4 regions of the Staphylococcus sp. MZ3 genome follow, and region 3 is predicted to be linked to each of the others. Evidence: riboswitches for the same ligand, from Rfam matches in the RefSeq annotation. Region 3 holds a riboswitch; each other region holds the start of a gene.

Region 1 (3,218 bases), 480 kb from region 3:
GCTGAAATGACTTGCGGGCTATATGGTAATAAACCTTGGAAGCAGCCTCCAAATATATCAAGAATACTTGCTGATTTCCTTGAATCTACATCATATTCATCTGCAATATTTTTAGCTAAAGGACCTGACATAATAATAGAGATGGTGTTGTTTGCCGTGGCAATATCTGCGACACTTACCAAACTCGCAATTCCTAATTCTGCGCCACGCTTTGATTTCACTTTAGAGCGAACAAATTGCAACAACCATTCAATACCACCATTGTGTTGAATAATACCGACTAAACCACCAATTAGCAACGCAATCATAGCAATATCTTCCATGCTTATAATACCTTTGGACACTGCATCTAGTAGCCCCATCCAACCGAATGAACCATCTATGAGACCAATGATTCCGGCTAATAATGTTCCGCCAATCAATACGATAATGACATTTACACCTAATAATGCTAATACCAATACTAAAATATACGGTACAACTTTAATTAGATTATAATCATAGCTTTTAGCATGATTTAAAGAAATGCCATTCGTTAAGAAATACAGAATAATAATCGTTAAAATAGCACCTGGCAATACAATTTTAAAGTTTACTCTGAATTTATCTTTCATTTTCGTATGTTGTGTTCTAACCGCAGCAATTGTTGTATCTGAAATCATTGATAGATTATCGCCGAACATTGCACCTCCAACAACTGTAGCCATTGCTAGCGCAGTTGGTACATCTGTCGCTTGTGCAAATCCGTAACCAACAGGTGCTATTGCAGCAACAGTCCCTACTGACGTCCCCATAGATATAGAAACAAACATACAAATCACAAACAATCCTACAATAATTAAATTTTCTGGGATTAATGATAGTCCTAAATTAACTGTCGACTTTACGCCACCCATTTTTTCAGCTGTATTTGAAAATGCACCTGCTAAAATAAAAATCAACATCATTAAAATAATGTTTGAATGGCCTGCACCTTTCGTGAAGACCTCAACTTTTTTAGCAAATGATTCTTTTCGATTCATTAATAACGCCACAATTACCGTTATCGTAATTGCAACATTTAATGGCATTGAAGTAAAATCACCTGTGATAATACCTACGCCTAAAAACAACGCCACAAATAATAACAAGGGGAATAATGCCCAAGCATTGCTCTTTTTATGTACTTCCATCCTTTTTACCTGCTTTCCAATTAAAAATACCTCTTTCTCACAAACGATGAAGAAAGAGGTTTTCATGTGCTTTACCTGCTTATCTTCAAACCATTACGGTTACTGGAATTGGCACATTCGAGATGTTGCCGAGGCTTCATAGGGCCAGTCCCTCCACCTCTCTAGATAAGTGATGCTTATTTACGTTTACGTTACAAGATAATCCTTAGTACGTCAATCATAAATTAATCAGGAGTCGTATAATATTTTTCATAAACAATCATTGCTACTGTAATAATAATCAAAACAATAATGCTAATAACAAGTAAAAGCCACCATTTAAGCATTAATGCAATAAAAATGAACACGATAGACACACTTACTAATATTAATGATATGACTTTAAATTGCTGAACACGTTGCTTGGAGATGACTTTCAACTGTTTGTTTGATAGACGCGTATTTTTTATACTGATTCCCAGTATATTTTCTAATATTTGAACCAATACGATAATTATTGCAAATATAATAATTGGTAAAACATCATAGCTCCCTATAGTTAATGTATAAATTACAAATCCAATGTAAAGTAACCCTGAGACAAAGGATAAAAAGTATGCGACGTATTTGTTAAACTTAATGATATGCTTTTTAACGTTTTGATGTGTAAACCATACATTCGAAACGATCGCAACTGCTACAAATAATGTGAATACTATATATAATGGTAATTTTTGTTCAGGAAAAACAGTCGCTATTCCAAAAGCTAATGCTAAAATCAAAAATAATATAGCTCTAGATACTATTAATGCCATAATAACAACCCCTTTGTTTAATATCGAGTTTGCAAATTTACGTTTATCAGCGTTTCTATGATCAGTACTTCTACGGGTAGCGTTTCTATGTAATTTACATCATCTTAACATATAAATACTTCGCTATTTAATTGAAAACATATCCTATTATTCTTTGTCCGTTCTGACGTTTAATATCTAGCCTTAGGCATTTCACTTGTTAATGAATTTAACTTTCTTCCACTAACCGTCCCTAAACCCAATCCCGCAACATTTTTTAATTTTTTCGTTGTTGTCCTGACATCCTCATTAAGAAAGTTTATTCTGCTTAAACCTTATAATCCACACCCTGAGCAAACGCTCCTTATGACAGAGTATTAAAATAAGCCGATAAAGATACACACCTTTACCGACTATTTAAAATACACTTCACCAATTCATTTTAATTTAATGGATTGAAGTAACTAAATTAATATTATGTTGTTCAATTAAAAGCTTCATACAACCCTAATCTATTTGCACTCCACCGCTAACACCGAACACTTGTCCAGTTGTATAACTTGATTCTTCTGACGCTAATAGCACATAAGTTCCACATAACTCAACAGGTTGACCTGCACGACCTAAAGGTGTTTTTTGACCAAATGTTGGGATTTTACTTTGAGGTTGTCCACCAGAAATTTGTAATGGTGACCAGAATGGACCAGGCGCTACACAGTTCACTCTAATTCCTTTTGGTCCTAATTCTTCTGAAAAACTTTTAGTTAATGAAATAATTGCTGCTTTTGAAGCGGCATAATCATGAAGAATAGGACTAGGATTATAACCTTGTACAGATGATGTCGTTGTAATTGACGCACCCGGTTTTAAATATTCCAATGCTTTTTGAACTGTCCAAAATAGCGGATAGACATTCGTTTCAAATGTTTCTGTAAATGCCTCAGTTGTAAATCCATGAATATCATCATGATACTGTTGATGTCCAGCAACTAAAGTAACATTATCTAAGCCACCTAATTGTTGATATGCTTGTTCAACAAGGTCATAGTTGAACTGCTCATCTCTTATATCACCAGGAATTAACACTGCCTTTTGACCACTTTCTTCAATCACTTGGCGTACTTCTTGTGCATCTTGTTCTTCACTCGGAAGATAGTTAATCGCTACATCTGCACCTTCTTTAGCATACGCAATTGCTGCTGCACGCCCTATTGCTGAGTCACCACCTGTAACTAACATTTTATAGCCTTGTAAGCGTTGATGACCTTGGTAA
Region 2 (3,218 bases), 1.0 Mb from region 3:
CCCAATGAATTGGATTATAAATACAATAATTAAAATAAAAACTGTTGATACTAAAATGACATCATTTTGATTTCGAGTGAAACCTGTTAAGTATGCTAAATTTCCTAAACCACCGGCACCAATTACACCTGCAACTGCTGTTGAACCAACTAAAGCGATTGCTGTAACTGTAATGCCAGACACTAGCGCTGGCATGGCTTCAGGTAAGAGGACTTTACGAATTACTGTCCAAGTATTGGCGCCCATTGACCAGGCCGCTTCGATGACACCTTTATCAATTTCTTTAAAAGCAATTTCTACGAGCCTTGCATAAAACGGCGCTGCGCCAATGATCAAGGCTGGTAACGCACCTGTCGGACCACTTATCGTTCCAAGTATCAAACTTGTAAATGGAATTAATAATAAAATTAAAATAATAAATGGTATCGCTCTAAATAAGTTAACAATGAAAGAAACGATAGAATAAAATAACCTTGCACCGATAGACTTACCTTTAGCAGACAAGAATAATAACACACCTAAAATAAGACCAAGTATAAATGCAAATATAGTTGAGACGACTGTCATGTATAGTGTTTCGACTATTGCAGTCCAAACTTCTGGCCACTGAATATTAGGCATTGTAATCATTTCATTTATAATTTCACTAAATGATTTACCCATGTCTTAACACCTCCATTTTAACTTGTCGCTCAATTAACTCTTTTTCGAATTTTCCGAAATCTACACTTGAAATATATGGAATATGCAGAACTAAAAAGCCGACTGTTCCATTTTTTGTATTTTTAATATTTGCTTCTAAAATATTAATTTTAATATCATAGGCAGTAGATAGACTCGATACAATAGGCTCGGTTGTTGTTGAACCAGCGAAAACTAATCTAACGATATAAGCATCTTTTTCTAATGGCTCTAATTCTGTTAAAGATGTTTCGAAATCATCATTTAAATCTTCTTTCACAAATCGTTTTGTCACAGTGTGTTGCGGATTTTCAAAAAACTGTGTCACCGGTCCACGTTCTATCACTTTACCACTTTCCATAACTGCAACTTCATCACAAATACGACGAATGACATGCATTTCATGCGTAATTAGTACAATTGTTAAATTTTGTTGTTCTCTAATTTTTAGTAGTAGATCTAAAATTTCATCTGTTGTTTGCGGATCAAGTGCACTTGTTGCCTCATCACAAAGCAAGACCGTTGGATCATTAGCTAACGCTCGTGCAATCCCAACACGTTGCTTTTGTCCACCTGATAACTCTGATGGATAAGCCTTTTCTCTACCTTTTAAACCGACGAGTTCGACAAGTTCTAATGCTTTTTGCTTAGCTCTCCTTCTAGGGACACCTGCAATTTCAAGCGGAAACATAATATTTTTTAACACAGTCCTTGACCATAACAAATTAAAATGTTGGAAGATCATACTTACTTTTTGTCTTTTTGCTCTTAATCCATTTTTGGACAATTGACCTATATGGTCCCCATCTATAATAACTTCGCCTGATGTAGGCGCTTCTAAATGATTAAACATTCGAATCAAAGTACTTTTTCCTGCTCCAGAAAAACCAATGACGCCATAAATCGATCCTGCTCGAATCGATAAATTAACGTGATCTACAGCAAGGACTTCTTTATTTTTAGTCCGATATTCTTTAACAACTTCTTTTAATTCAATCACGTTGATTCCTCCCTGTGTTGCTTAATAAAATAAAAAATGCTTTCTCAATATCGATAGAAAAATTGAGAAAGCAATAGTAGTATTGTTTCTCTCATCTTCAAAAGTTAAAACTTTATGTGAATTGGCACCATTTCTATATAAGACGGTTGCCGGGCTTCGTAGGGCACATCCCTCCACCACTCTCGATAAGAGTTTACGCATCATTTAATTTGTATTAATCCTAACACCTTAGTAAAATTTCGTCAATAACTATTTTAAATTTTCTAACAAATCAGTCACCGATTTAAATGCATAAATTCGTTTTACTTCTTTATCTTTATTCATCAACAATAAAATCGGCGTAGACATGATTTGCATATCTTTACAAAACTGAGGATAAAAGTTTAAATCTATTTTCAATAATGGTAACTGCAATATTTCATTAGCAATGTCTAACATTCTTTCTGAAACCTTACAAGTACCACACGTTGGTGTATAACCAAAGATTAAATGTTTGTCTTCCTCATAAAATGTAGTTACATCTTTGATGTCTAATGAATTATTCATTTACTAAAACTAACCTTTCATTATTTATATTCGGTAAAAGAGGTGTTTCTTTCTTACAAGTAAAGCCATGTTTTGAAAGTACATGCGCCAAATATTGTTTGGGGCAATTCGCAACTTGACAGTAAGTTTTATCAATAAATATATGTTCACTTTCACTCAAATAACGTTTAAACCAATTTCTAATTCGATCTCCTTCGTCATCAGAATCGGCTAATACAAAAACTTGTTTATCATACAGTGATTCTATCATATCATCAAGCTTATCTATACTCATTGTTCCATGAGTACAAATAATATTGACTGGTTCTGCAATAACCTGTTGCACCCTTTTTTTATCAGATTTTCCTTCAACAATTATCACTTTATTTACAATAGCCATCATCATCACCCTTTAAAATCAATAAACATCTGTCACTGTATCATTTCACAAAATTGGTATGAATAAAACATAAATCACAAAAAATTTAAACTAGCTTAATATAATAATTACAAACTCAATGTTTGACTAGCTGTAACATTTAACATAAGCAGACAAAGGCTAAGTCAAAAATCAACATCCTAAAATCTACAATGTTATATTACCAATAGTTAACCAAAAGAAAATACACCTATAACAAACTTTTCAATCATAGCGGGGCCCCAACACAGAGAAATTGGACTTCCAATTTCTACAGACAATGCAAGTTGGGGTGGGACGACGAAATAAATTTTGCGAAAATATCATTTCTGTCCCACTCCCTAGATTGATCTATAGATACTACACTTGTTAAAGTAATATATTTTTATGATTCTCTTAGCTGCAATCCCATGAATACATGTAATCATCAAACTTCATAGCCTCAAGGTCAGTAGATTTTACTAAGATATTGGCAATACCTAAATCACCCCATATAATCGAAGAATTACCATCTCTTGTAGAATCAATTTGCAGTAAGACTCTATCATACATTTTCAGTTCTTGATCGTTCGTTCTTGGATCTATTTGGTCAAA
Region 3 (3,218 bases):
CTAATACCATTATAAACATGACCTTTTAACAATTGAGAATCAATAATATAAAGACCAGTTCTTGTTAATACTAAATGACTAATTCGTTCAATATTATTAAAGCCATCCTTTGGTAAAAAGATATTTGCCATAATGTGCATATCTTCTGGTCGAATTCGTTTTTCTTTAACTAATCTTTCACGAATACCAATTAATCTCATGTCCGTTACATATTCACTATGATTTTTCGAGAACAATTTTAATGCGTCAATCTCACGATCTTTTGTACTAACCATGTGATTATAATCTTCTTGTTGTTTTGTAATTGTCTTTTTATTTTGAATACGCTCTTTCTCTAAAGCTTCTTCATGAGACTTTTTAATGTTTTGTTCTTGTTGTTCATACTTTTCTTCTGTTTGTCGCTTAACTTTTTTCTTACTACCTAAGGCAACTAAGAAAAGGACAAAAAAGATTAATGCAATGACTACTGCAATAATGAGTCCAATGACTACCGGTGAAGATAAATCCATCACAACAACGCTCCTTTTTAATATATGAATAACTTTAATTATAATAGAAAAGCTAAAGATTTTCGATACATATTATCATTTATATATCGAAAATCTTTTATTTAGCTATATTCAATTCATCTTATTATTTTACTGCGTCTTTTAATTCTTCCACTTTGTCTAATTTTTCCCATGGGAATAAGACATCTGTACGTCCAAAATGACCATAAGCAGCAGTTTGTTTGTAAATTGGTTGTTTCAAATCAAGCATTTTAATAATACCAGCAGGTCTTAGGTCAAAGTGTTTTCTAACTGCTTCAACAAGTTGCCCTTCAGAAACTTTACCTGTTCCAAATGTATCAATTGCAATTGACACTGGTTCTGCAACACCAATCGCATATGCCAATTGTACTTCACATTGATCTGCTAAACCTGCTGCAACAATATTTTTAGCCACATAACGTGCAGCGTATGCAGCTGAACGGTCTACTTTTGTAGGATCCTTACCACTGAAGCATCCGCCACCATGACGTGCATAGCCACCGTACGTATCAACAATGATTTTACGTCCTGTTAATCCTGCATCACCTTGAGGTCCACCGATTACAAAGCGTCCTGTAGGATTGATGTAGAATTTAGTTTGTTCATTAATCAAGTTTTCTGGAACAGTTGGATAAATGACATGTGCTTTAATGTCTTCTTGAATTTGTTCAAGTGTCACATCCTCAGCATGTTGTGTTGATACGACAATCGTATCAATACGTACTGGGTTATCATTTTCATCATATTCAACAGTGACCTGAACTTTACCGTCTGGTCGTAAATAATTTAACGTACCATCTTTACGCACATCTGATAAACGTTTTGCCAATTGATGTGATAAATAAATTGCTAGAGGCATATACGTCTCTGTTTCATTCGTTGCGTAACCAAACATTAAACCTTGGTCACCTGCACCTGTTGCTTCAATTTCTTCTTCGCTATCTTTATCACGATACTCTAATGCTTTATCCACGCCTTGTGCAATGTCAGGTGATTGTTCATCAATCGCAGTTAAAATTGCCATTGTTTCATAATCATAACCATATTTTGCTCTTGTGTATCCAATTTCTTTAATTGTTTCTCTAACAACTTTCGGAATATCAACATATGTTGTTGTAGAAATTTCGCCGGCGATCAATGCCATACCTGTTGTAACAGTTGTTTCACAAGCTACACGTGCATTTGGGTCGTCTTTTAAAATAGCATCTAATATTGCATCTGACACTTGGTCAGCGATTTTATCTGGGTGTCCTTCTGTAACAGACTCTGAAGTAAATAATCGTTTGTTATTTAACATAGTTTGCTCCTTTAAATTTATATTACGAAAATTCTCTCTCTGTGAGCTAAATAAAAAAGACCTTCTAACTATTAATATAGAGAGAAGGCCTAATACGTCCATTCGCTCTTATCGTTCAGACCTATTTGTCTGCAAACGGTTTGGCACCTTTCTTTTATAAAAAAAGAGGTTGCTGGGTTTCATTGGGTCCATGTCCCTCCACCACTCAGGATAAGAGAATCCGTTAAAAATAATAGTACCTAATTAATGAATTAATGTCAATTTTTCACAAATAAATTTACAGTAAAATATTGTAGATTAATTATGTTAATGTGTTATACTAATTAAATGTAAAGGCTTACATTTAAATTATCGCTTTGGAGGGATTTAGGATGTCAGTAGACACATACACTGAAACAACTAAAATTGACAAATTACTGAAAAAACCAACGTCACATTTTCAACTTTCGACGACACAACTTTATAATAAAATCTTAGACAATAACGAAGGGGTATTAACAGAACTTGGTGCTGTTAATGCAAGTACTGGAAAATATACTGGTCGTTCGCCTAAAGACAAATTTTTTGTCTCTGAACCTTCATATAGAGATAACATTGATTGGGGAGAAATTAATCAACCTATCGATGAAGAAACTTTCTTGAAGTTATACCATAAAGTACTAGACTATTTAGATAAAAAAGATGAACTATACGTATTTAAAGGCTACGCTGGTAGCGATAAAGATACAATGTTAAAACTTACAGTCATCAATGAATTAGCATGGCATAATTTATTTGCTAAAAATATGTTTATTAGACCTGAATCAAAAGAAGAAGCTACAAAGATTAAACCTAACTTCACTATCGTTTCTGCACCACATTTTAAAGCAGATCCAGAAGTTGATGGTACTAAATCTGAAACCTTTGTCATTATTTCATTTAAACACAAAGTCATTTTAATCGGCGGTACTGAATACGCTGGTGAAATGAAAAAAGGTATCTTCTCTGTAATGAATTATCTCTTACCGATGCAAGATATTATGAGCATGCATTGCTCAGCAAACGTTGGTGAAAAAGGCGATGTTGCATTATTCTTTGGTCTATCTGGCACTGGTAAAACAACCTTATCGGCTGACCCACACCGTAAACTAATCGGTGATGATGAACACGGCTGGAATAAAAACGGGGTCTTTAATATCGAAGGTGGCTGCTATGCAAAAGCAATTAATCTTTCCAAAGAAAAAGAACCACAGATTTTTGACGCAATCAAATATGGTGCAATTTTAGAGAACACTGTAGTTGCAGAAGATGGTTCAGTGGACTTTGAAGACAATCGTTATACAGAAAACACGCGTGCCGCTTATCCAATTAATCACATTGACAATATTGTAGTACCATCAAAAGCAGCACAT
Region 4 (3,218 bases), 930 kb from region 3:
TTTTTGAAAACACATAAGCCACTCCCATATTTTTAACTATAGCTATTATTTTAACCTCTTTAATGGAAATTAACAATTTATAGATTGTATGCTTCTATTTCATTTAATTGAACAATAACTTTCATGTTTTATAAGTAATTAACATACTCATTTGAATCGCTTTTGTGTGCTTTCATTTTCAACATGATTATTTAATCCCACTACACAGCAATCAAGCTTGATTTAGATTTACAATTCATTTCCACTCTCATGTACTCTAGATGTTTTTGAATATGATAACTGTGATTTAGTGGCTTCATTCTTTGAAAATATATACATTATTACTTGCGCTTAAAATGCTTTAAATTCAAGAAATGATATAAGTTAGGTGCCCAGGTACTAAAGTTTAGTAGGAATCCATCATGCCCAACATTATCAGGCACGAAGAAATGACGATGATATTTAAAACGTTCACCTAATGCACGAACTTGATCGTCCGGATATAGCAAATCATCTATGAACCCCATCGTTAACACTTTTGTTTCTAAATTTTTAAAAACATGCGTTACGTCTGTGCGGCCTCGGTCAATGTTGTGACTATCCAATACATCTAGCAGTGTCAGATAACAATTCAAATCAAAATGTTCTTTAAATTTATTACCTTGATGTTGTTGGTATGCGACTACTTCATCCGGCGTGAAACGTTCATCATAACTTTTTGATGATCGATATGTCAAAAAACCTAATTGGCGTGCAATACTTAGACCTTCCTTACCACCAAGATGAATGGCTTGCCTTGCAATTTCATTAAAAGCTCTACTATAAGATGATGTTCGGCTTGTTGCAGCAAGGATAATGGCTTTATCTACTTCAAACTGTTGATTGTAAAGTAGTTCCATTGCTTGCATTCCTCCAAGACTTCCCCCTATTAAAATATTAATCTTGTCATAACCAAGGGCTTGTATACCTCGTTCATTCGCTCTGACAATATCTCTTAATGTTAATTTTTTAGGAAAATGAGTGTCGTTTAAAGGTGAGCTTGAACCGAAAGGACTACCAATAACATCAAATGTTAAAAATTGATAATCGTGAATGGGTATATATCCCCCATCAATAATTTCTCGCCACCAACCCGGATAATCATCTGTTCCATATGTTAAATGATTACCAGTTAATGCATGACAAACTACAACTAATGGTTGTCCATGATAACCGACATGCTCATATCTCAAACGCAAGTTATCTATGACTTCCCCAGATTCTGTAATAAATTTCCCTAGATTTAAAGTATCTACTGTGTAATTTGTCATTGTTCTTTCCTCCTTAAACAAAAAACTTCTCACCCTATTGAAAAGTAAGAAGTCTTTATACTTATCATTCGAGTAACTCGTTGGTTTTAGCACCGTGCTATAAAGTCGGTTGCTGAAGTATCACAGGGCCAAGTCCCTCAACTTCTCACAATAAGAAATATGAAATTGTTATGTGTTAGTTGAGATTCAGTGATGAATTACTTTATCATTTAAAATGTTGTTATCATTGTCATGCGTTAGCCAAATCGCTTACGTATACACGATTCCCAATCTTAACATAGACGATTTGTATATCAGAATTTTCTGATTACTAACAGTTTACCTAAGTTTAAATATCTGTTCAATGATTTTCAGTTATTTTTAAAAGAAAAATCGTAATGCTGCCATGATAACAATCCCACTAATAATTGTAATAGTTAAACTACGCGTGATTATAGATAAAATAACCGTCGGAATGAGCGCGATAATGTAAGGGATGTTTAATGTATACCCCTCACCATGAGGCGTCTGTTGAATAATGCTGTCTATGACAAGTGCCGTAAATAGTGTGATTGGGATAAATGATAGCCATCGAACCACGACATCAGGCAATTGCACTTTTGAAATCATGATAAAAGGTATAATTCGAATTAATAGCGTTACGATACCACACAATAAAATAAGTATTAACATGTTCATATGAGTTATCATCGTTCCATCATCACTCCTAACGCTGCTGAAATTGTGGCTGCAATTAATATTGCTAGATATGAAGGCATAAACATACTTAGCGATAACATCATTACTATGACGGCAATAATGAGTACTATGTAAATTCTTAATCGCGATTTAGTAATTGATTCAAATTGCGCAATGGCCAAAAAGATAAACATAGCCGTGATAGCAAAATCTAACCCTAGCGTTTGCGGATTTGAGATATATTCGCCAAATAAAGCCCCAGCTACACATGAAATTGCCCAAAATAAATATGCTGTGATATTAAGACCATGCATCCAACGATCATTGATAGCTTCTCCTTTTAAATAAGGTGTAATGGCGACGCCAAACGTTTCGTCAGTTACTAATGAACCTAATCCAACACGGTTCCAAAACCCATATGTCTTGAAGTTTGGTGCAAGCGACATACTTAAAAGGAACATTCTTGAATTTACGATAAATACAGTTAGTACAATCGCTGATATCGGTGTACCTGCTATAAACAACGCGCACATAATAAATTGCGCAGCACCGGCATATATAACAAGACATAACAAGATAATTTCTAAAATACTAAAGTTTTGAGACGAAGCCACAATACCAAATGAAATACCAACACCGGCATAACCCAATAATGTTGGGATACACTCTTGTACGCCTTGTCTAAAACTTAAATGTGTTGCCATCTCAACTACCTCCTTTGCCACTTTATATTTATATAATTACGAAAAAAATAATATACCTAGTCTAATACAGTTCTATATCACAAGCAATAACATTAGACACCGGTTTGTCTGAAGTTAGACATACCGCAGTCTTTAATCAGCTTCATATTAACTTTTTATTTTTTTAGAATTTTCAATTTTTTATTTAAGACTACCTCAATATTTTCTATGGATTGTAGTTGTTTTTAAATACTAATTTTATAATTTTTTATATCTAATGATGAGTATGGGATATTGATTCATGTACCACTCCCTTATAATCATCATCCCCTCCCCCTACCCTACTCCATCGATATTACTCATACTACATCAACGAAATCAGTATTTTATCGCTTAATTTCCTATAATAGTGATGCTCAAAATTGTTACGTTTTAGATTGTTTTAGTTCATCATAATTATCCCGTATTGTTGCTATAATGAAATGCGTTCACCCCATTAAACCACAAACTTAATTTATTGTTGTTATGTGCATTGACTCAATATTATACTTTTACAGCACAAAAAAAG

Evidence for each region. A riboswitch is a leader RNA that binds a small molecule or an ion and turns the genes downstream of it on or off. The one in region 3 is predicted to bind S-adenosylmethionine.
Region 1: it holds a riboswitch for S-adenosylmethionine, as region 3 does, so the genes downstream of both, KI230_RS11690 (Na+/H+ antiporter NhaC family protein) here and metK (methionine adenosyltransferase) in region 3, are expected to answer to the same signal.
Region 2: it holds a riboswitch for S-adenosylmethionine, as region 3 does, so the genes downstream of both, KI230_RS04050 (methionine ABC transporter ATP-binding protein) here and metK (methionine adenosyltransferase) in region 3, are expected to answer to the same signal.
Region 4: it holds a riboswitch for S-adenosylmethionine, as region 3 does, so the genes downstream of both, metX (homoserine O-acetyltransferase MetX) here and metK (methionine adenosyltransferase) in region 3, are expected to answer to the same signal.

Annotation. Positions count from the first base shown of each region.
Region 1 is NZ_CP076026.1:2,364,234-2,367,451, forward strand. Features, by position in the region: gene KI230_RS11690 (Na+/H+ antiporter NhaC family protein) at 1-1,172, opposite strand, end outside; SAM riboswitch class I at 1,249-1,344, opposite strand; gene KI230_RS11695 (hypothetical protein) at 1,397-1,966, opposite strand; gene KI230_RS11700 (SDR family oxidoreductase) at 2,453-3,218, opposite strand, start outside.
Region 2 is NZ_CP076026.1:855,489-858,706, reverse strand. Features, by position in the region: gene KI230_RS04055 (methionine ABC transporter permease) at 1-663, opposite strand, end outside; gene KI230_RS04050 (methionine ABC transporter ATP-binding protein) at 656-1,681, opposite strand; SAM riboswitch class I at 1,770-1,873, opposite strand; gene KI230_RS04045 (thioredoxin family protein) at 1,931-2,227, opposite strand; gene KI230_RS04040 (toprim domain-containing protein) at 2,220-2,606, opposite strand; gene KI230_RS04035 (YwqG family protein) at 3,021-3,218, opposite strand, start outside.
Region 3 is NZ_CP076026.1:1,879,842-1,883,059, forward strand. Features, by position in the region: gene KI230_RS09005 (nuclease-related domain-containing protein) at 1-509, opposite strand, end outside; gene metK (methionine adenosyltransferase) at 634-1,827, opposite strand; SAM riboswitch class I at 1,933-2,044, opposite strand; gene pckA (phosphoenolpyruvate carboxykinase (ATP)) at 2,199-3,218, shown strand, end outside.
Region 4 is NZ_CP076026.1:13,660-16,877, reverse strand. Features, by position in the region: gene KI230_RS00065 (YybS family protein) at 1-28, opposite strand, end outside; gene metX (homoserine O-acetyltransferase MetX) at 321-1,289, opposite strand; SAM riboswitch class I at 1,348-1,446, opposite strand; gene KI230_RS00055 (AzlD domain-containing protein) at 1,650-1,979, opposite strand; gene KI230_RS00050 (AzlC family ABC transporter permease) at 1,976-2,671, opposite strand.